One region of the Hafnia paralvei genome, then DNA from elsewhere that is predicted to be linked to it. Evidence: predicted binding sites of a transcription regulator. Region 1 holds the regulator's gene; each other region holds the start of a gene.
The links. Region 1 encodes Fur, which represses iron uptake genes when iron is present. Its sites were predicted from a motif close to ATAATAATGAGAACNACTATCAA; they were not measured.
Positions count from the first base shown of each region.

Region 2: the regulator Fur is predicted to act here: its motif matches at 3,385-3,407, upstream of K9N75_RS07505 (Nramp family divalent metal transporter).
Region 3: the regulator Fur is predicted to act here: its motif matches at 6,844-6,866, upstream of exbB (tonB-system energizer ExbB).

Region 1 is NZ_CP083737.1:1,435,118-1,443,203, forward strand. It holds gene chiP (chitoporin ChiP) at 396-1,781, shown strand; gene chiQ (ChiQ/YbfN family lipoprotein) at 1,839-2,168, shown strand; gene K9N75_RS06785 (beta-N-acetylhexosaminidase) at 2,189-4,861, shown strand; gene fur (ferric iron uptake transcriptional regulator) at 5,115-5,564, opposite strand; gene fldA (flavodoxin FldA) at 5,884-6,411, opposite strand; gene ybfE (LexA regulated protein) at 6,533-6,808, opposite strand; gene ybfF (esterase) at 7,122-7,892, opposite strand.
Region 2 is NZ_CP083737.1:1,583,993-1,592,078, reverse strand. It holds gene mgrA (L-glyceraldehyde 3-phosphate reductase) at 1-835, shown strand, start outside; gene K9N75_RS07515 (sugar O-acetyltransferase) at 832-1,398, opposite strand; gene K9N75_RS07510 (DUF2502 domain-containing protein) at 1,592-2,017, shown strand; gene K9N75_RS07505 (Nramp family divalent metal transporter) at 2,079-3,314, opposite strand; gene K9N75_RS07500 (NupC/NupG family nucleoside CNT transporter) at 3,717-4,919, shown strand; tRNA gene K9N75_RS07495 (tRNA-Ala) at 5,170-5,245, opposite strand; tRNA gene K9N75_RS07490 (tRNA-Ala) at 5,322-5,397, opposite strand; gene K9N75_RS07485 (DNA-binding protein) at 5,654-6,052, shown strand; gene K9N75_RS07480 (hypothetical protein) at 6,084-6,296, shown strand; gene gltX (glutamate--tRNA ligase) at 6,407-7,822, opposite strand.
Region 3 is NZ_CP083737.1:3,588,842-3,596,927, forward strand. It holds gene hpaH (2-oxo-hept-4-ene-1,7-dioate hydratase) at 1-165, shown strand, start outside; gene hpaI (4-hydroxy-2-oxoheptanedioate aldolase) at 176-988, shown strand; gene hpaX (4-hydroxyphenylacetate permease) at 1,012-2,388, shown strand; gene hpaA (4-hydroxyphenylacetate catabolism regulatory protein HpaA) at 2,463-3,350, shown strand; gene hpaB (4-hydroxyphenylacetate 3-monooxygenase, oxygenase component) at 3,560-5,122, shown strand; gene K9N75_RS16890 (4-hydroxyphenylacetate 3-monooxygenase reductase subunit) at 5,143-5,655, shown strand; gene yddG (aromatic amino acid DMT transporter YddG) at 5,689-6,585, opposite strand; gene exbB (tonB-system energizer ExbB) at 6,967-7,812, shown strand; gene exbD (TonB system transport protein ExbD) at 7,820-8,086, shown strand, end outside.

The sequences.
Region 1 (8,086 bases):
GCTGAAATATTCGTTTCGCGAATTAATTAGATCTAATTCCCCGATGATACTAAATGCTACTCACCTCTCTCTCCTTTTGTTTTATAAGTAAATTCCCTGATATTTACAATGGTATTACAAATATAATGCTGTTTTAAAAGGGGATTTTACGTGACCTAGACATGAAATGTGTCACATGTAACAAAACATTAAAATATGTGCACTCGGTCAAGAATTGACACAATTGTTTTACTTTTCATTTGATAATTCGCGTCGCGAAAAATAGTCTAAGAAGGTAGGTGAGCAATTGGGTTATTTACTCCACTACGAATTAACTTTTCCCATTTTAGGGGTTTTGCGTCCTAGGCCGGTGAACGTCGAAGGTCGCGTTTTTCAAGTCAAAGAGGAATTATTCTATGGTTACGCATCGTGTGAGGCGCAATGCTCTGACGCTTGCCATAACAGGGGTGTTATTAGGCAGTGGTTTTTATGCTATGCCAGAAGCCAAAGCTGAAGGTTTTATTGATGATTCAACGCTAACGGGCGGTATCTATTACTGGCAGCGTGAGCGTGACCGTAAAGACGTCACTACGGGCAACTATGAAACCAACCTGAACCACTCAACGTGGAACGCAAACCTCGACTTCTCGTCAGGGTATGCCGCAGATATGTTCGGTATTGATATTGCCGCATTCACCGCGATTGAAATGGCTGAGAACCACGATAGCGGACACCCCAACGAAATTGCATTCTCCTCGAAAAACAAAGGCTACGACGAAGACTACTCCGGCGATAAAAGTGGCATTAGCCTTTACAAAGCGGCGGCTAAATTTAAATACGGTCCAGTTTGGGCACGCGCTGGTTACATTCAGCCAACGGGCCAAACGCTATTAGCGCCACACTGGAGCTTTATGCCAGGTACCTATCAAGGCGCTGAAGCGGGGGCCAACTTTGACTACGGTGATGCAGGGGCGTTGAGCTTCTCCTACATGTGGACGGATAAATATAAAGCGCCGTGGCACACCGAAGTGGATGGTTTCTACCAGAACGACAAAAAGACCGGCGTTTCTTATTTGCATTCTTTAGGCGCCAAGTATGACTTTAAAAATGATTTTATATTAGAAGCAGCGTTTGGACAGGCTGAAGGATATATCGATCAGTATTTCGCCAAAGGTTCCTACAAGTTTGACGTAGCGGGCAATCCGATGACGACCAGCTATCAGTTCTATGGTACCCGAGATCGTGTGCATGACGGTGGCGTGAACGATATCTACGACGGCACGGCATGGCTGCAGGCGTTGACCTTAGGTTACAAAGTAGGGCAGTTCGATTTCCGCTTAGAGGGAACCTATGTGAAAGCGGAAGGTAATCAGGGCTACTTCTTACAGCGTATGACCCCAACCTATGCCTCTTCTAACGGACGTTTGGATATCTGGTGGGATAACCGCTCCGACTTCAACGCCAACGGCGAGAAAGCCATTTTCGGCGGCGTGATGTATGACCTCAGTAAGTGGGATATGCCGGGCTTTGCGGTGGGTGGCTCTTATGTTTACGCATGGGATGCAAAGCCGAGCACAAATCCTCAATACGATCAGAGTCAGCGTGTGAAAGAGAGCGCTTACAGCTTGGATGCGATGTACACCATTCAGGATGGTCGCGCTAAAGGCACGCTGTTCAAACTGCACTTCACTCAGTACGACAACCACTCCGACAACCCGAGCTGGGGCGGTGGTTACGGCAACATGTTCCAGGATGAACGCGACGTTAAGTTCATCGTCATTGCACCGTTCACCATCTTCTAAGCCTGAGACTCTGCACGTTTAACTCCACATGCAGAGTCACTTTGACGGGATATAAATATGAAAAAAACTCTATTGGTTATTGCTGCAGTCGTGGGAATGAGCGGTTGTGTGCAGCAGTCCACTGCGCCGCAAGAAGATCTCAAGCTCAAACAGGCCTATAGCAACTGTATTAACACGGCTGAAGGTAACCCAGACAAAGTGGACGCTTGCCAGTCAGTCCTCAATGTATTGAAGCAAAGTAAACAGCATCAGGCATTTGCCGAAAAGGAAAGCGTACGCGTATTCGATTACCAGAACTGTATTCAGGCGGCCAAAACCGGCGCTGGCGACAACTACCAGCAGGCCTGTGGCAAAGTTTGGCAAGAAATTCGCAACAACAATAACTGATTCAGGATGAGGCTTTTACGATGAGTAAATTTAAGTTAAGCACGTTGGCTGTTGCAGTATCCGCACTGGGCATGCTCGGTTTCTCTACGGTAAGTCAGGCCGATCAGAACGTTGTTGATCAACTGAGTCAGCTAAAAGTTAACGTGAAAGTGACAGACAATCGCGCGGCAGAGAACGGCGTTGACTGTGCTGCACTCGGCGCGGACTGGGCTGCGTGTAACCAGTCCGTCATCACTTTAACCAGCGACAGCGATATCAAAGCAAAAGATTGGGCGATTTATTTCCATAACCCGCGCCAAGTGCTTGATGTGAAAAACGATCAGTTCAAGATTACCTTTGTAACGGGTGACTTGCATAAGATCGAACCAACAGACAAATTCAAAGGCTTCACCGCGGGGCAAGCTGTTGAGATCCCACTGATTGGCGAATATTGGCAGTTGTTTGAAAGTGATGTCATGCCGCGTTGGTATGTGACCTCCCAAGACGCCAAACCAAAAGTGATTGCGAGCACCGATACTGAAGATTTGCGTCAGTTTGTAACACCATTTGCTGGTGATTTGTGGAAGCGTACCAAGGACGACAAAAACGTCCTGATGGTGCCAGAAACCCGTTTCGACAAAAACGCCGATGTTAAGCAGTTGCCAGCCCAAAGCCTGCGTGGCCAAATTATGCCAACGCCGATGGAAGTGAAAATTCATCAGCAGGATGTGGATTTGAGCAAGGGCGTAGCATTGGATCTTACCGTGCTAAACAAAGCCACTGCGGAAGCCGCTCAGCAGCGTTTTGCTCTGTTGGGGGTGAAGGATAATGCCAACGGTTACCCCATCAAAACCACCATTGCCGCGAAATCATTCAAAGGTGACTTGGCCGTGCCTGGTGCTTATGAGCTGAAAATCGGGCCTAAGGGTACCGAAGTGATTGGTTACGATCAGGCAGGTGTATTCTATGGCCTGCAGTCCATCCTTTCTCTGGTACCGAGTGACGGTAGCATGAAGATTGCAACCTTAGATGCGAAAGATGCTCCTCGTTTCCAATACCGCGGCATCTTCTTAGATATCGGGCGTAACTTCCATTCCAAAGAAGCAGTACACCGTCTGTTAGACCAGATGGCGGCTTATAAAATGAATAAATTCCACTTCCATCTGACAGACGATGAAGGTTGGCGTATTGAGATCCCTGGCCTGCCAGAACTGATCGACGTAGGCTCTAAACGTTGTCACGATCTGAGCGAAAAAGAGTGTCTGCTGCCGCAGCTTGGCTCTGGTCCAGATGCGAACAACAACGGTACAGGGCATCTGACCCGCGATGAGTATATTGATATTGTTAAATACGCTCAGGCTCGCCAGATTGAAGTGATTCCAGAAATCGATATGCCTGCACATGCCCGTGCAGCGGTGGTTTCTATGGAAGCGCGCTATGACAAACTGAAAGCCGCTGGGGATGAGAAGGGGGCCAACGAATTCCGTTTGGTTGACCCAACGGATACCTCAAATACGACCTCTGTGCAGTTCTACGATCGTAAGAGCTATTTGAACCCTTGTTTGGATTCATCTAAGCGCTTTGTCGACAAAGTGATCGGCGAGATTGCTCAGATGCATAAAGAAGCGGGCCAACCGCTGACGACGTGGCACTTTGGCGGTGATGAAGCGAAAAATATCCGCTTAGGGCCAGGCTATCAGGATAAGAATGGCAAAATTGAGCCAGGTAAAGGCATTATCGATCAGAGCAAAGAAGATAAGCCTTGGGCTCAGTCTCAGGTTTGTCAGACGCTGATTAAGAGCGGCAAAGTCGAAGACATGGAACACTTGCCAAGTCACTTTGCGATCGAAGTTAGCCAGATCGTCAATAAGCACGGTATTGAAAAAATGCAGGCGTGGCAGGATGGTCTGAAAGACGCTAAAGACTCCAAAGCGTTTGCGACCAAGCGTGTGGGCGTCAACTTCTGGGATACTCTGTATTGGGGCGGCTTCGACACCGTCAACGATTGGGCGAACAAGGGCTATGAAGTTACCGTCTCTAACCCAGACTACGTCTATATGGACTTCCCATATGAAGTGAATCCGCAGGAAAACGGCTACTACTGGGGAACTCGCTTTAATGACGAACGCAAAATCTTCAGCTTCGCGCCAAATAACATGCCACAGAATGCGGAAACCTCTGTAGACCGCGACGGCGCATTCTTTACTGCCAAGAGCGATAAGCCATGGCCGGGAGTGTATGGTCTTTCGGCTCAGCTGTGGAGTGAAATCACACGTACTGACGAAATGATGGAATACAAAATCTATCCTCGTGTAATGACTGTCGCAGAGCGTTCATGGCATCGCGCTGGTTGGGAACAGGATTACAAAGCGGGTCGTGAATACAAGGGCGGAGAAACTAATCTGGTTGATAAGAAGTCTCTGCTCAGCGACTGGCAGCGCTTCGCCAACCTGATGGGGCAGCGTGAGCTCGCTAAGATGGACAAAGCCGGTATTGGCTATCGTCTACCGGTGCCTGGTGCCAAAGTTGTTGGCGGTAAACTGGAAGCGAACGTCGCTCTGCCGGGGATAGGGATTGAATATTCTGTAGATGGTGGCAAACAGTGGCAGCGTTACGACGCGAAAGCTCAGCCAACGGTTTCCGGTGATGTTCAGATTCGCTCAGTTAGCCCAGATGGCAAGCGTTACAGCCGTGCAGAACCCGTGCAGGCTTAATCTGTAGGAAAGTGTTCCCTGCTCTGCATAGGGGAGGGAACACGGAATAAAATGGTTTTATCACTGCGTTTTAATCATTGGGTCGGATAAACCTGATAACACGTTGAGCTGTGAGTTGTTTCGCCCCTTGCCTGAGGGGCTTTTTTTCGCCTGTCACTTTTATTTGCAACCTTTGGCTACAGCGTCACTACCGCAAATTTTAGGCAATAAAAAAGCGACCCTAAGGTCGCTTTATGCTGCTGAAAATACAGGTTTACGCTTTGCTGTCGTGCAGCGTCTCATCTTCACGGCAATCACCTTCCGAGCAGTGACCATACAGGTACAGGCTGTGGTTAGTGAGCTGAATACCATATTTTTTAGCAATTTCATGCTGACGCTTCTCGATGGAATCGTCGCTAAACTCAATCACTTTGCCACAATCCAAGCAGATCAGGTGATCATGATGGTGTTGCTGAGTCAGTTCGAATACAGATTTGCCGCCTTCGAAATTGTGGCGAGTAACAATACCCGCGTCGTCAAACTGGTTTAAGACACGGTACACGGTTGCCAGACCGATTTCTTCACCCATATCGATCAGCTTCTTATACAGGTCTTCTGCGCTGACGTGGTGGCAAGTTGGATCTTGCAGAACTTCCAGAATCTTAAGACGCGGAAGCGTGACTTTAAGTCCAGCCTTCTTTAAAGCAGTATTGTTATCTGTCATTCGGATTCTGTCCCGTTACTTGGCTCGGAGACGTTTAGGATAGACTGCATTTGCTGCCAGCGTTGCCTTAATTGTCACCGAACTGAAAATATAATTGAGATTCATTATAAAGCTGATAGCGGTAAATGGGAACCGCGGCGTGTTAACAACTTGGGCGTAATTACACGGTGGAAATAAAACGTAACACACTGACAAATATGTGACTCTGCTGACTGTGGGCGTCATAGCGGGAAAAATGAGTTACACAAATGTTGCAAACTGCTTTCACCAATCGCTGAAATACCCGCAGACTTTCATGGTCTGCGGGCACAATTTCATTTTAGCCAGTAATCTCAGACAGGCTCATTTCATCAGAAATCTGTTTTACCCACGCATCAACGCGAGCTGCGGTCAGTTCAGGTTGACGGTCTTCATCGATAGCCAAACCGACGAAGGTTTTATCATCAACCAGTGCTTTAGACGCTTCGAAATGATAGCCCGCTGTTGGCCAGTGGCCTACGATAGTTGCCCCACGAGGTTCGATCAGATCGCGGATAGTCCCCATCGCGTCGCAGAAGTACTCTGCATAATCTTCTTGGTCGCCGCAGCCAAACAGAGCAACCAGTTTTCCGTTGAAGTCGATCTCTTCCAGTGAGGGGAAGAAGTCGTCCCAGTCACACTGGGCTTCACCGTAATACCACGTTGGGATGCCAAGCAGAAGAATGTCGAATGCTTCGATGTCTTCTTTGCTGCTTTTGGCAATGTCATGAACTTCAGCAACGTCTTTTCCGAGTTGCTTTTGGATCATCTTAGCGATGTTTTCCGTGTTGCCCGTGTCGCTGCCAAAGAAAATGCCTACGATTGCCATGTCGCGTTTATACCTTTTATATCAAATAATTAAACTAGATTCTTGAAAAAGACCAGTACGTACTTTACGCACTATAGCACTTTCAACCGCATTGATTTGTCGTCATTGTGTGCTGGCGGCGTTAAGATTTTAAAATTTGATCGAGCAAAATTTGTTCAATCAATTCACTGCGGCTAATATTTTGTTCCTGAGCCAGACGATTCAGCATTTCAACCGCTTCTTCGTTAATTTTCAGCTCGACACGACGCAGTCCTTTCACTTTATCGCGGCGCAGTTGGTTGCGTTTGTTAATTCTTAGCTGTTCATCCCGGGATAACGGGTTGGTTTTTGGGCGACCCGGACGACGTTCATCTGCGAACAGATCCAGAGTCGTGCGGTCCGTTTGTTCTTTGGCCATATCAGGTAGCGGTACTACAAGGAGAATTTTGAATCTGCGTAACGAATCAGATCATGATTAACATACTAGGGCCATTCACCCTTTACCGGCACTATCCTTAAACAGCAAAACAGCCTGCCAGAATAATAGCGCGCCATAATACCCTAGCCCCCCCAGCGGCGACAATCCTTAATCTTGCTTACCTTACTGACGTCAGATGGTTTTTTCTTCAGGGATGTTGGCATGAGGGTGTTTCTCTCGGCTTTTACACTTGTATTAGAGATGCAGAGAAAGTGGGGCTAGCGCAGGCTCACCCCAGATTTGAGCTAGGATTTTAGATATCAGAATCTAGAAAGCGGTGCAGCGTGCGTAACACCAGTTCGGGTTTTTCTGCATGTAGCCAGTGCCCAACGCCTGCGATGACATGGGCGCGGGCATGAGGGAACTGGCGCGCAATCGCCTCGCGATGGCTGTCCTGAATGTACGGGGAAAGCCCCCCTTTGATAAACATGACGGGGCCTTGATAAGGCGCAACGTCTTGCCAACCAACGATGTTTTCGTATTGCTCCCAAAGCGCCGGCACGTTAAATAGCCATGCACCGTCCTGAAAGGATTTCAGCAAAAACTGTATAACGCCTTCTTCCTGAAGATAGTGACGCATGACGTCTGCGGCGTCTTGGCGACGCGTTACCTGTGAGTCGGTGACGGCGTTGATGGCGGTAAAAATGGTGTCATGGCGGCGAACTTTGTAATCGACCGGTGCAATGTCCAACAACGCCAAGCGACGAATACGTTCGGGGGCGAGCGCGGCAAGCGTCATTGCCGCCTTACCCCCCATCGAATGACCGATCACGTCGAGCTGTGGAAGTGACAAATCATCGATGAGTTCTAGCAGATCTTCGGCCATCGCGGCATAGTCCATACGCTCAGAACGCGGCGAGTGACCGTGGTTACGCATATCGACCTGAATAATTTTGCGGTCGCTACGCAAGTCTCTTCCCAAAATGCCCAGATTATCAAGGCTGCCAAATAGGCCATGAATTAGAAGCGTTGGTGGGAATTGTGCCTGCTGAGAAGGTAGGTGTTCGCGGTAATTGAGTTTCATATCGTTGCGTCTATGTTTGTGCGTCTATGTTTATTGAATCGATGCGTCTAGCGATCGCTACGAAAAGAATATTGTAACAAATAGGTTACCACGGCTAATCAAGATTGTTAGCCTTAACGCGTTATCAGCCCTAGTTTAGGGATATTATTTCTCTCTCATTGGGAAAAAACTCACTGAATTTACGACAGCATTGG
Region 2 (8,086 bases), 150 kb from region 1:
CTTCGATTTAGGCATTACTCATTTTGATTTGGCTAACAACTATGGCCCACCTCCCGGCTCTGCGGAGACCAATTTTGGCCGCATTCTGCAGCAGGATCTCATGCCATATCGAGACGAAATAGTGATATCCAGCAAAGCGGGTTACACCATGTGGGAGGGGCCCTACGGTGACTGGGGCAGTAAAAAGTATCTGATCGCCAGCCTAAACCAAAGCCTGAAAAGAATGGGATTGGACTATGTCGATATTTTCTACCACCATCGACCAGACCCGAATACGCCACTGGAAGAGACCATGGGCGCTCTCGACTTGATAGTGCGACAAGGTAAGGCGCTGTATGTTGGGCTATCAAACTATCCGGCCGAAACGGCTCGCCAAGCCATTAAGATCCTGCGCGATCTCGGAACACCTTGTCTAATTCATCAACCGAAGTATTCAATGTTTGAACGTTGGGTTGAAGGCGGTTTGCTGGACGTATTACAGGATGAGGGCGTTGGATCGATTGCCTTTTCCCCATTAGCCGGCGGTTTGCTTACCGATCGCTACCTACACGGTATTCCACCGGATTCGCGTGCGGCACACAGCAAGTTCTTAAAACCGGAAGCCATTACTGAACAGAAGCTTGGTCAGATTAAAAAATTAAATGATATGGCGCTGGCTCGTGGGCAAAAACTTTCGCAAATGGCGCTTGCGTGGGTTCTGCGCGGCGACCGCATCACCTCAGTGCTTATTGGTGCAAGCCGAACCAGCCAAATTGAAGATGCTGTTGGTATGCTAGAAAACCGTCATTTTAGCGCCGAAGAGATCAGCGCCATTGAACGTATTTTGGCCAGCTAGTCTTCATCTACCGAACGCAGTACACGACATGGATTTCCCGCCGCCACCACGCGCGGCGGGATATCTTTGGTCACCACGCTTCCCGCTCCAATCACTGAGCCATCACCAATAGTGACTCCCGGACAGACGATCACTCCGCCGCCGATCCACACGTTGTTGCCAATGGTTATCGGTTTGCCAAACTCGATACCGGAAATACGCTGTTCAGGATTTGTAGGATGAGCGGCGGTATAGAGCTGTACATGCGGTGCAAACATCACGTCATCACCAATAGTGACGGGCGCAATGTCCAGAATCGTCAGATCCATATTGGCGTAAAAACGCTGACCGATGTTGATGTTGTAGCCATAGTCGCAAAAGAAAGGCCCCGTGATTTCCGCCTGCTTATCTGCATGGGGTAGCAATTCGTGAATCAACGCTTGGCGGGCTTCCCGCTGAGATGGAAGGGTATGATTAAAGCGATAACATAGATCAATAGCCCGCGTTCTATCTGCGACTAATTCACTATCTGACGAGTAATAGTTTTCTCCATCAATCATCTTCTGCTTTTCACTTTTGCTCATGCATACAGCTCCTTTAATTGGCTAGGCAGACAGAATAATCTCAAACACAGTCTTCACCAGCAGATTACCCTATTTCTCCACATTATCATCACATTCAGAATGCTAATATCAGCTAACAAAAAGGAATGGCAGCGTTATGTATCAGCCATTGATGACAATAGCGATTAGCGTCCTTCCGCATAAGGAGAAAAATATGTACCAGCGCATTGCGGCCATCGCACTGGCCTTCTGTAGCCTGTTGCCTCTGGGTGTTGCACAGGCAACATCGGCAGATATCGATTTACTTCCAGGCGTTACATTGCATTTAGGTGACCGCGATCAACGAGGGAACTATTGGGATGGCTACGACTGGCGCGATCAGAGCTGGTGGCGTAGCCATCAGGGGCGCTGGATTGGCGATCGTAGCCCTCGCGGATATTATTGGGATGGCGGACGCTGGCGAGATCAGGGATGGTGGCATAAGAACTATTATTCGCGCGGCGGAAAATACTATCGCTACAAAAACAAACATTACCGCCACGACAATGGCAATCACTATGGTCACTATAAAAATGGCCATGACAAAAATAGAGACCATGATTATCATGACGATCATGGCAAAGGCCATGGCCACCATTAAGTACTTAACAAATAATGGGCTCCTAAAAGGAGCCCATTATTTTCTTTAAATCTTCTCAATACTAAAACAGCATACTTGCCAGCAGATAAAAGTTTAACCCGACGACGATAACCACAATCACTCTGCCCGCATTCTGTACATAGCGACCGTTAACCATTTCACCCATGAGTTCTTTATTACCGGTAAATCGAAGCAAAGGTACTAAAGCCAAAGCGATACCGAAACTCAATAATACCTGACTGAGCAACAGGATCCGCGTTGCATCGAGACCCGCCATAATGACGATAAACGACGGTAACATGGTCACTACGCGGCGCACCCACAAAGGGATATAGAAGCGGACAAAACCTTGCATCACAACCTGACCAGCCAATGTGCCGACCACGGTAGAGGAAAGACCTGCGGCCACGAGACTCAGGCCAAAGATAGTGGCGGCTGCATGACCAAGCAAAGGTTTCAGCGTCAAATAGGCCTGATCAAGCTCTGCAATCCCACTATGACCAGAGAAGTGAAATGCTGCAGCCGCTGTCGCCATCATCGCAAGGTTCACAAAACCTGCAATTGTCATGGCAATTGCGACATCAAGCTTAGTGGAAGAGTAGCGCTCTGCCTTAGTCCCTTTCGATGACGAAGTCTGAGTCAGCGAAGAATGCAAATAGATAACATGCGGCATAATGGTTGCACCCAATACACCTGCGGCCAAAAATACGGCTTCATGAGTGGGTAAATCAGGAACGAGCATCCCATGAGCTAATTGCGCAATACTTGGCTGAGAAAATACGAGTTCCACAATATAAGCCGCTGCAACAAATAAGAGTAAACCACCAATTACCAGCTCAAGAGGCTTCTGCCCACGGCGCTGTAAGGTGAGAATCAAAAATGTAGCAATACCGGTTAATACCGCGCCTTCCAGTAAAGTACATCCCAACAGCAGTTTGAAACCGATCGCTGCGCCAATGAACTCAGCTAAATCAGTAGCCATCGCAATAATTTCAGCCTGAACCCAGTAGGCCCACACCGCAGGTCGAGGAAAGCGATCGCGAATATGTTCTGCAAGGTTTTTGCCCGTAGCAATCCCGAGCTTAGCAGAAAGAAGTTGGATCAGCATGGCCATGAAGTTGGCCCAGACAACCACCCATAGCAGTTTGTAGCCGTAAGAAGCGCCAGCCTGAATGTTAGTGGCAAAATTACCAGGATCGATGTAGCCAATGGCGGCGATAAAAGCAGGCCCCATCAGCGAAAGTTTTATCTTTCGAGACGCTGGAGGAGTTGTTTCCACAACGCGTGAATCAAGCATATCAGCCACCTTAACACCTATAGTCACGTCAGCAATTTGTGACTTAAACTTTGTTCTTGACTCCATTATCCTCAAAATGAGAATGATTATCAATATCAACTTAAGCGATATTCCCTATCTCTTTGATAGGTCGTTGGCTTGTGGAGTCTGGCAAGGCGCTTTCTGCTTTACATACTTTCCACCTTCATTCCCAAACGGCAGAATATGGTGTTTAATAATAATATCACATTTTATCAAACTTTCACTAACATCGCTATTGGGGCTGTTTTGTTACTTTTCTAACTTTTTTCTTGATTTACGTTATAACAATTTCAATATTTGCAACCTAAGTCTCGTTTTTACCTGTGCCGTTACATAGAATGTGCTGCGAAATTTAGCCTGCCTCATAATTTGGAGCACTGTATGTCCCCTATTTTGCATTTTGTTTTAGCCCTTGCGGTGGTAGCGGTACTTGCCCTGCTCGTTAGCCGCGATCGCAAAAGCATTCGTGTGCGCTTCATTGTTCAGCTGTTAGTCGTAGAGATCCTGCTGGCCTATTTCTTCTTGAACTCCAACATCGGTTTGGGCTTCGTGAAAGGCTTCTCAGGTTTCTTCGAAACTCTGCTCAAGTATGCGGCAGAAGGTACCAACTTCGTCTTCGGTAACATGAGTGACAAAGGACTGGCCTTCTTCTTCCTAAACGTACTGTGCCCAATCGTCTTTATCTCTGCCCTGATTGGTATTCTTCAGCACATCCGCATATTGCCAATTATCATCCGTGCAATTGGTACCGTGCTGTCTAAAATCAACGGCATGGGTAAGCTGGAATCTTTCAACGCCGTGAGCTCACTGATTCTGGGTCAGTCTGAAAACTTCATCGCGTACAAAGATGTTCTGGGTAAAATGTCAGAAAAACGTATGTACACCATGGCAGCAACGGCGATGTCTACCGTTTCGATGTCCATTGTAGGTGCGTATATGACCATGCTGGATGCCAAATTTGTGGTGGCAGCGCTGGTGTTAAACATGTTCAGTACCTTTATCGTACTGTCCCTGATTAACCCATATTCTGTGGATGGTGAAGCCGATATTCAGCTGAAAAACACCCACGAAGGTCAAAGCTTCTTTGAAATGCTGGGCGAATATATTCTGGCTGGTTTCAAAGTCGCGATTATCGTTTCTGCTATGCTGATTGGCTTTATCGCCCTGATTGCAGCGCTGAACGGCTTGACCGAGTGGATCTTCACATTCTTCCATATCGAAGGAATGACCTTCCAACGACTGCTAGGTTATGTCTTCTATCCATTTGCATGGGTGATGGGTGTACCAAGCCACGAAGCGCTGAACGTGGGTAGCATCATGGCAACCAAGCTGGTTTCCAATGAATTCGTTGCCATGATTGATCTGCAGAAGATTGCTACCGATCTGTCTCCTCGCTCACTGGGCATTCTGTCCGTGTTCTTGGTTTCTTTCGCTAACTTCTCGTCCATCGGTATCGTCGCAGGTGCAATCAAAGGCCTGAACGAACATCAGGGTAACGTCGTTGCACGTTTCGGCCTGAAGCTGGTTTACGGTTCTACGCTGGTAAGTATTCTGTCTGCATCGATTGCAGGTCTGTTCCTGTAATTCACAGGCGCATTCTGATTGGTTAAAAGGCGCTTAGGCGCCTTTTTTATTGCCCCCTATCCAACCACACACCTTTTTTCAGAAAATTCCCTAGTATCGATTACAGCGCCTTTTATGGGGGCGTCCCACTCGCTAGCGTGAGCCATGGTTGAAAAAGACGAAATAGAACTTTTGTGTGGGATTAAGCATGGAGTTGAACGCGGGATCTAGAAAAGCAAAAAGCCGACATTTCTGTCGGCTTTCTTAATTTTGGTGGAGCTAAGCGGGATCGAACCGCTGACCTCTTGCATGCCATGCAAGCGCTCTCCCAGCTGAGCTATAGCCCCACGACTGATACTACGAGAAGTGGTTGTACTTCTTTCTTATTACTTAATAATGTTTCCAACCAATCTGAGAAAAGGTTGGTGGAGCTAAGCGGGATCGAACCGCTGACCTCTTGCATGCCATGCAAGCGCTCTCCCAGCTGAGCTATAGCCCCAACGCTGACGCTTAATCGCGTTAACGGGGCGCATGATATGAAACCTCACAAAAGCTGTCAACGGCTAAATGTTCTTCCTGATTTAAACGCTGAAAAAGACGCCAACTCAACGTTATTTATCGACAAATCAGTAGCCAGAGCAAATTCAATCTTTAGGAAAGCTAACGCTGTTTTATGGTTCTACTCACTGTATTCTATTAGCTAGATGTGTAACTATTTCGAGTAATAGAAACGCTGTGACTTTTAGCAAGGAAGGATGATGAATAAGGAATGGTATGCAGCAAAAGAATTGGTTGGAATCGCCGGTTTCCCGACCACGCCTCAGGCAATAAATCAGCGTGCGAAATCCGAAGGATGGCGTAAACAAAAGCGAAGTGGTGTTCAAGGCAAAGCTCTTGAGTACCATATCAGTAGTTTCCCAGATGAAGTTGTTTCTGCCCTGCTCGCAAATGAGGAGTCATCGTTTTATTTAGCAGATATGCCCAAGGCAGAAAAAGCATGGAGCGCGATATATTACCAATTGACTGAAGAAGAACGTGAACTGCTAACGCGTTTTATTATGCGCCAAGGTATCAATGCTCTCTTCGAGCGCTTAGGTGCACGCCCTCAAGCCGTTACTACACCTGATGAAGAAAATATCGAACCTGTCTCTTAATCGTATCGTACTAAGACGCAAGGATTGCAAAATGAAGAAGGAATGGTTCACTAAAAAAGATCTCGTCAATTTAGGCTCAGGCTCTTCCACTCCAGACAAAGCGTGGCTCACTATTTTTAACCAAATGAGCCAAGAAGAGCGCCAGCTTCTAACGACTTTTGTCATGCGTGAGGGAATCGATGCGTTGCTTTGTTGCCTACACACCAACGCTAAAACTAGCCATACCCTGCTGATGAAAAACTAGGGTGTTCATTAATCTCCATCATACGTAAGCTGAACAACCATAATCGTAAGTTTCACGTGCAAAAAAACCGGCCTTAGCCGGTTTTTGTTTTACTGATGCGACTCTTTTATTTATTGCTGTGCTTCTCGCTCAGCAATAAAGGCCAAAGCCATATCAATACGCTTAAGTGAGCGCTGTTGACCAATCGCATGCACGGTAACATCCACACCTGGTGACTGACCTGCGCCTGTAACCGCAACACGCAGTGGCATGCCGACTTTGCCCATCCCTACTTCAAGCTCATCCGCAGTGCCTTGGATCGCGTGATGAATATTTTCAGCAGTCCAATCGGTAATGGCAGCCAGTTTAGCTCGCACTAACTCCAATGGCTGGCGTGCCACAGGGCGAAGATGTTTTTTCGCTGCATCAGCATCAAACTCGGTGAAATCCTCATAGAAGTAGCGCGCCTGAGCGGCCATCTCTTTCAGCGTTTTACAACGCTCCGCCAGCAACTTAACGATTTCTACCAGCTGTGGACCATTACGCGTTTCATAACCCGCCTCATGGATGTGCCATGCCAGATGGATAGCAACATATTCTGGAGGCATGGTGTTGATGTAATGATGGTTCAGCCACTGTAACTTCTCAGTGTTAAACGCACTTGCAGACTTGCTGATGTCATCAAGCGTGAAGAACTCTTTCATTTCATCAATGCTGAAAATTTCCTGATCGCCATGAGACCACCCTAAACGAACCAGATAGTTCAGTAGAGCTTCCGGCAGATAGCCATCATCACGATATTGCATCACACCAACCGCACCGTGACGCTTAGACAGTTTCTTGCCGTCATCACCCAAGATCATGGAAACGTGAGCATATTCAGGAACCGGTGCTCCCAGCGCTTTCAAGATATTAATCTGGCGTGGCGTATTGTTGATATGGTCTTCACCACGAATAACATGGGTAATTTCCATATCCCAATCATCAATAACCACACAGAAGTTATAGGTTGGAGAGCCATCGGTACGGCGGATAATCAGATCATCCAGCTCCTGATTACTAAATTCGATAGGGCCACGAATTTTATCATCAAAGATCACCGAACCTTCCTGCGGGTTCAAGAAACGCACTACGTGAGGCTCGTCATCAGCATGATGTTCATGGCTATGGCGGCAGCGACCATCGTAACGAGGCTTCTCACCGTTAGCCATCTGTGTTTCACGCAGCTCTTCGAGACGTTCTTTAGAGCAGTAACATTTATACGCAGTGCCCTGCTCTAACATCTGATCGATCACATGGTTATAGCGATCAAAACGTTTGGTCTGGTAGTACGGACCCTCGTCCCAATCGAGATTCAGCCAGTTCATACCATCCATGATGGCGTCGATCGCTTCCTGAGTTGAGCGCTCAAGATCGGTATCTTCGATACGAAGAACAAATTCACCGCCGGCATGGCGGGCGAACAACCAAGAATAAAGTGCGGTACGCGCACCACCTACGTGCAGGTAGCCAGTTGGGCTAGGTGCAAAACGGGTTTTGATTTTCATGTGAAACGTGGCCTTTATTACGCAATGACCGACATTATATACCCTAAATAATTCGAGTTTCAGGCTGCCGACAGATTTGTGAGCCTATAGCCACATAGATAACGATGTGACCAAGAAGACAAACACTACCAGCGCACGTGCAACGGGAAGAATGACGGGAATAAAAATGTTGCCTGCTTTCTATAACTAATAAGTAGCCAGCATTCTACCATTACGCCCCAATTCCTCAACGCCGTAACGTCTATAGATCGGGGGCATATTGCA
Region 3 (8,086 bases), 2.2 Mb from region 1:
GGCGTGGCTTGGCTGGCAAACAAACTGGCCGCCCACGATGTTCAGCTTGAGGCAGGACAAATCATTCTGGGGGGCTCCTTCACTCGACCTGTTCCGGCGCGTCGCGGTGATACCTTCCACGTTGACTACGGCAATATGGGCTGCATTAGCTGCCGCTTTGTATAAGGAAAATGTCATGTCCTCAGCCTCCCTACATAACAGCTTTAAACAAGCCCTTAAAGAAGGGCGCCCGCAGATTGGTTTATGGCTTGGTTTGTGCAGCAGCTATAGCGCGGAATTACTGGCAGGGGCCGGTTTCGACTGGCTATTAATTGACGGTGAGCACGCCCCTAATAACGTACAGACCGTGTTGACCCAACTTCAAGCTATCGCGCCCTACCCTAGCCAACCGGTAGTGCGTCCGTCTTGGAATGATGCCGTACAGATCAAACAACTGCTTGATATCGGTGCGCAAACGCTGTTGGTGCCGATGGTGCAAAATGCCGATGAAGCCCGTGCCGCCGTTCGCGCCACACGATATCCACCACAGGGAATTCGCGGCGTAGGCAGCGCGCTAGCTAGAGCTTCACGCTGGAATCGCGTTCCCGATTATTTGCAGTTGGCTAACGAACAAATGTGCGTTCTGGTGCAAATCGAAACCCGTGAAGCCCTGCGTAACCTGCCGCAGATTTTGGACGTTGAAGGCGTTGATGGCGTATTTATCGGCCCTGCCGATCTCAGCGCGGATATGGGGTTTGCCGGAAATCCTCAGCATCCCGAAGTCAAAAGCGCCATCGAACATGCCATTTTGCAGATTAAATCCGCAAACAAAGCGCCGGGAATTCTGATGGCGGCACCTGATGTGGCCGAACATTACCTCAAACTCGGCGCGCTATTCGTCGCCGTGGGGGTAGACACCACCTTACTCGCTCGCGCCGCAGAAGCATTAGCGGCACGGTTTGGCGCAGGTAAAGGTAATGAGCCTCCGGCTCCCGCTAGCGTGTACTGAGTTCATTCTGAGAGGAAAGACAAATGAGCGATTCATCATCAGCGGTAACCCATGAGGCCAACCCAGCTCATCGGCATAAAAACCTGACCGCACAGCAGCAAAGCGTTATCAACAAACTGTTTCGCCGCCTGATCGTATTTTTATTCGTGTTGTTTGTATTTTCATTCCTTGACCGCATCAATATCGGCTTCGCCGGTTTGACGATGGGGAAAGATCTCGGACTGAGTTCCACCATGTTCGGGCTGGCAACCACCCTGTTTTACGCCACTTATGTGATTTTCGGTATTCCTAGCAATATCATGCTGGGCATCGTCGGCGCACGGCGCTGGATAGCCACAATTATGGTGCTATGGGGGATCGCCTCTACCGCAACCATGTTTGCTACTGGCCCTCACAGTTTGTATGTTCTGCGCATGATTGTGGGGATCACCGAAGCGGGCTTTTTACCTGGCGTGCTGGTGTATCTCACCTACTGGTTTCCTGCCTATTTTCGCGCACGCGCTAACGCGTTATTTATGATTGCTATGCCTGTCACCACTGCGCTCGGTTCACTGGTTTCCGGCTATATTTTATCGCTCGACGGCATCATGAGCTTAAAAGGCTGGCAGTGGCTATTCTTATTGGAAGGTTTTCCCTCCGTTTTGCTCGGTATCGTCGTTTGGTTCTATTTGGATGACAAACCGTCTAAAGCGAAGTGGCTAAGCAAAGAAGATAAAGACTGCCTACAAGAAATGATGGACAGCGATAATCTTCAGTTAGTACAGCCAGAAGGAGCCCGTAGCCATAGCGCCTTGCAGCAGCCCAGCATGTGGCGCGAAGTTTTTACCCCTATCGTCCTGATGTATACGCTGGCTTATTTCTGTCTCACCAATACGCTGAGCGCTATCAGCATTTGGACACCCCAGATCATGCAGAGCTTTAACCAATCCAGTAGCAATATCACGATTGGTCTGCTGGCAGCCATTCCACAGTTTTGTACCATCGCGGGAATGATTTGGTGGAGCAAACACTCAGACCGCATGCAGGAGCGCAAGCACCATACCGCGCTTCCGTTCCTGTTCGCAGCCGTAGGCTGGCTGCTCGCGTCTGCCACCGATCACAGCATGATCCAACTACTGGGGATCGTAATGGCGTCTACCGGCTCTTTTAGCGCCATGGCGATCTTCTGGACAACGCCCGATCAATCGATCAGCTTCCGCGCCCGCGCCGTGGGGATCGCCGTGATTAACGCCACGGGCAACGTTGGCTCAGCAGTAAGCCCGCTGCTGATTGGTTGGCTGAAAGATCAAACCGGAAACTTTAATTCGGGACTCTATTTTGTCGCAGGGCTGCTCGTGATCGGCGCCATTATTATCTGGCTGATCCCGATGAAAGGATCACGTCCAAGAGCGACGCCGTAGGTTTCTGTTGCTCCCCTAATGACAAGGTTCGAGGCATTGGGGGAGCAAAAGCCAAAGAGTAAAAGGAGAAATCCATGAGCCAAATTACTAATATCGATATCAGCAAAGACTATGACGAAACACAGGGCTCAGACGACGTTCATTATCAGTCTTTTGCCCGAATGGCGGCATTTTTTGGTCGTGATATGAAGCCACACCGTCACGACAGCTTCTTTCAGATGCACTTCCTGAATACAGGTCAAATCGAGCTACAGCTAGACGATCATCGCTATTCGGTACAGGCCCCGCTATTTGTGCTCACGCCACCTTCGGTGCCCCATGCGTTCTTCACTGAGCCTGACAGCGATGGTCACGTACTCACGGTACGCCAAGAGTTAATCTGGCCGCTGCTGGAAGTACTCTATCCCGGTAAGCGCGATGCTTTCGATCTGCCCGGTATTTGCCTATCGCTGTCTGACAAACCGCAGGAACTGGCGGCACTTGAACACTACTGGACCTTGATTGCGCGTGAATCGGTCAACGATTTAGGTGGGCGTGAACATACGCTGGTACTTTTAGCCCAAGCCGTTTTTACCCTTTTGCTCAGGAACGTCCCTCTGGATGAACAGGCATCATGCGGAATGCGTGGAGAAATGCGCGTGTTTCAGCGTTTTAATCAGCTCATTGACGATAACTTTAGACTGCACTGGTCAGTGCCAGAATATGCCAACAAGCTCGGCGTAACCGAATCCCGACTCACTGATATGTGTCGACGTTTTGCCAATCGTCCCCCCAAGCGCCTCATTTTCGATCGACAACTGCGCGAGGCCAAACGCCTGCTGTTGTTCAGCGACTACGCGGTCAGCGAAATTGCCTATCAGCTCGGATTTAAAGATCCGGCCTATTTTGCCCGATTTTTTAATCGGTTAGTCGGTAGTTCACCGAGTGCCTATCGCGCTGAGCAGATTGCCGTCTCCCACTGATCCAGCTCAAAATTTGTGCTGGATCACATTCCTCAGACAAACCCTGCTCCTCGTCCGAAAAGTACCAGCAATTACCTCAAAAGTATCTTCCCGAAAGCTGATATAAACGCTTCAATTAAGAAACAAAAACAAAACAATAAATTAACAAACAACGATAGAATGCCTAATACAGAGCAGCCATCGTTCTCTGCCCTTACTCCGAGGTAAACATGAAACCAGAAGATTTTCGTGCCGACAACAAGCGCCCGTTAACCGGTGAAGAGTACCTGAAAAGCCTGCAAGATGGTCGCGAGATCTATATCTACGGCGAGCGTGTAAAAGATGTCACCACTCATCCAGCTTTCCGCAACGCCGCCGCCTCAGTAGGTCAGCTTTACGATGCGCTGCATAAGCCTGAGATGCAGGATAAACTCTGCTGGGGTACTGATACCGGCAGCGGCGGTTATACCCATAAGTTCTTCCGTTTCGCCAAAAGCAGCGATGACTTACGTCAACAGCGCGATGCCATCGCCGAATGGTCGCGTTTGAGCTATGGCTGGATGGGCCGTACGCCTGATTACAAGGCCGCGTTCGGTAGCGCCCTAGGTGCAAACCCGGCGTTTTATGGTCAGTTCGAGGACAACGCCCGCAACTGGTATAAGCGCATTCAAGAAACCGGTCTTTATTTCAACCATGCCATCGTTAATCCACCGATTGATCGCCATAAGCCTGCTGATGAAGTGAAAGATGTTTATATCAAGCTGGAAAAAGAGACCGACGCAGGCATTATCGTTAGCGGTGCTAAAGTGGTTGCAACCAACTCAGCGCTGACCCACTACAACATGATTGGTTTCGGTTCGGCACAGGTGATGGGGGAAAATCCTGACTTCGCGCTGATGTTCGTCGCCCCAATGGACGCCGACGGAGTCAAACTTATCTCTCGTGCATCATATGAAATGGTCGCAGGCGCCACCGGCTCGCCGTATGACTACCCGCTATCCAGTCGTTTTGATGAAAATGATGCGATTTTAGTCATGGACAAGGTGCTGATCCCATGGGAAAACGTGCTGATTTATCGTGATTTCGACCGTTGCCGACGCTGGACAATGGAAGGCGGATTCGCCCGTATGTACCCGTTACAGGCCTGCGTGCGTTTAGCGGTTAAACTTGATTTCATTACCGCATTGCTGAAGAAAAGCTTGGAATGTACCGGAACCTCTGAATTCCGTGGCGTGCAGGCCGATCTGGGTGAAGTGGTCGCATGGCGTAATATGTTCTGGGCTCTGAGTGACTCGATGTGCTCCGAAGCAACACCATGGGTTAACGGAGCCTATCTGCCAGATCACGCTGCTCTGCAAACTTACCGCGTGATGGCACCGATGGCTTATGCCAAGATCAAAAATATTATTGAGCGCAACGTCACCAGTGGCCTGATATATCTGCCCTCTAGCGCCCGTGATTTGAATAATCCCGAAATTGACAAATACCTTGCTCGCTATGTTCGCGGCTCAAACGGTATGGATCACGTCGAACGCATCAAAATTTTAAAACTGATGTGGGATGCCATCGGCAGTGAATTTGGTGGCCGCCATGAGCTATACGAAATCAACTACTCCGGCAGTCAAGACGAAATCCGTCTGCAATGTTTACGTCAGGCGCAATCCTCCGGCAACATGGATCGCATGATGGCCATGGTCGATCGCTGCCTGTCTGAATACGACCAGCACGGCTGGACAGTTCCACACCTGCACAACAATAACGACATTAATATGTTAGACAAGCTGCTGAAATAGTTCAGTAGCGGGAGGCCTGTATGTCTTTAGAAAATGAACACCGTCTGCGTTTTCGCGATGCGATGTCCAGCCTGTCGGCTGCCGTCAATATCGTTACCACCGATGGCCCTGCTGGCCGCTGTGGTATCACCGCAACCGCCGTCTGCTCGGTAACCGATACGCCACCGTCGCTGATGGTTTGTATCAATAGCAACAGCGCGATGAACCCTGTATTTCAAGAAAACGGTAAGCTGTGCGTTAACGTCCTTAACCATGAACAGGAGCTGATGGCGCGCCATTTTGCCGGCATGACGGGAACCAGTATGGAAGAGCGTTTTAGCTGGGACATATGGACTAAAGGCGTTCTGGGTCAACCGATGCTGCGTGGCACGCTAGCCAGCTTGGAAGGGGAAATCGAGCAAGTGCAAACCATCGGCACTCATCTGGTCTATCTGGTACAAATTAAACAAATTACCCTCAGCGAAGCCGGGCACGGGCTTATTTACTTTAAGCGCCACTTTCATCCGGTCATGCTAGAAGCGGTCGCGGTGTAAATTATTGCCAATAAGAAAAGCGCAGAGTGCAAGCTACTGCGCTTTTCTTTTTTTGGTAGATAACCAACAGATAAGTGCCCCAGCCGTTACTGCACATACACCAAGCCAAAACGTTGCAGGCAGCAACGAGGATAAAATCAACGAAGCGAATAACGCAGAAAGAATAGGTGTGAAATAAGACAGCGTCGCTAATAGATTAATATCCCCTTTAATCATGCCGATATTCCATGCGGCATAACCAAACCCCATTGCAGCCCCAGCCATCGCGATATAAAACGCGCTGTGCAAAGAAATAGTAAAGCTCTGCGCACCACCGAATAACCACTTGATCCACAAACATAGTGCCGTTAGGGCAAAAAATAACGCCGCGCCGTTCTGACCATTGGCATATTTGTTCGTCACGACACAATATACCGCCCAAAGAATAGCGCCAACAAACGCCAATATATAGCTGACGGGATGAGCAATAATATTGTCAGCCATACCGGAAAGTGAAGTGAGCGAACCGCCGTTGATCACGACCGTCACGCCTAAGAGTGAAAGTAGCACCCCGAGCAGTAGGCTAAGTTTTAACTTTCCCCCATTGCATAAGAAAGAAAGCAATACGGTAAAACTCGGCCATAAATAGTTAATAACTGAAACTTCAATAGATTGGGCACGCGTAGTGGCATAGCCAAGAGCCAGTGATAGACATATTTCATAGCTGGCAAATAGGGCGCCACCGGCAAACAAATAGGCGGGTTTGAACGCTCGTAGTTTAGGTGATCCCAGAAGAAGAAAAAGGAACACCGAGCCTGCGGTATAAATCAGGGCAGCCCCCGCTACGGCACCCACACCTTCACTAACGTTACGGATCAAACCGACGATAGTACTCCAGAGCAAAATGGCCAAAATCCCACACAAATTTGCCTTGGTTCTCGTGCTGTCCATGCTTTCCGCCCTGTATTCAATAAAGAGTAACTTCTGCTTTATAGCCAATTTTTTCTTGATAAAGAAATAGTTATATACGTAATACCCCGCTACAACAATCCTCCATTCTCACGCATTCTTATCCATAAATCCAACACCATTATTATGGTTATTATTCATCCCTTACTTAAATGGCCACCCATTATCATCCGCACACCCACGCGAATGAATTAACCTAAATAAATTCCTAACTTATAAAATCATTACCTTACTAATTAAATGAGAATGATAATGAGTATCATTTGATATCATTCTTTGCTAGCATTCTATCCGCAACAAATGCAGTTCAATCCAATGAAAAAAATAAAACGGAGGCTCCGCATAGCATTTGCGGAAAACTTTATGGCACAGGTACATCCTTTTTACAGCAAACTAAGCGCAATGCAAAAAATCGCCGGAACTATTTTATTAAGTGCGGGAACGGCCGGATTTGCATATGCAGATACACTTATTAATACAGCTGAAAACATGCCGCCCAACGTTTCAACAGGGGAAATTTCATCGCTGGACCTTTCTATTTTCGGCATGTATCAACAGGCTGACATTGTGGTGAAAAGTGTCATGATTGGCTTATTGGTGATATCCGTCATTACTTGGACGATCCTATTTGCCAAAGGCATCGCCTTACTGCGCGCCAAACGCAAATTACAGCAAGAATATCGCCTGTTATTTCCCTCACTTTCATTAACTACCGCCTGTGAGTTATCTCAATCCTTCGAGAAAGACAGCATCAGTGCTGCTCTACTGAACGATGCACAGGATGAAAAGCAGCTCTCTGCACAGATGCTGGATCTCAACGGAATTAAAGACCGCGCTAATTTCCGCCTCGATCGCCGAGTGGCGGCGTATGGACGTTCACTTGCGAAAGGCAACGGCTATTTAGCCACCATCGGTGCCGTTGCTCCGTTTATCGGTCTCTTTGGCACTGTTTGGGGCATTATGAATAGCTTTATCGGTATTGCCCATTCACAAACAACCAATCTAGCCGTAGTTGCCCCAGGTATTGCCGAGGCATTGCTCGCCACCGCAATGGGTCTAATTGCCGCTATTCCTGCCGTGGTCATTTATAACCTGTTCAACCGTCTGATCGGCGAACACCGAGCACAGGTGGGAGACGCCGCTGCGCAAGTGCTCTTGCTGCTAAGCCGCGATCTGGATTTGAACGCTGCCAACCAGCATCAAGGGTAAAAAACCTATGGCACTGCAAATCAAAGATTATGCCAACGGCGGCGCTGACGATAACGCAGAACTCCACGATATCAACGTCACACCTTTCATCGATGTGATGCTGGTTCTACTGATTATTTTTATGGTGGCGGCACCTCTGGCCACCGTGGACATCCGCGTTAATTTACCGGCCTCTTCGGCTCAGCCGCAGCCACGCCCAGATAAACCGGTATACCTAACGATTAAAGCGGATAAGCAGCTCTATCTTGGTGACACGCTGACCACCAGCGATAAC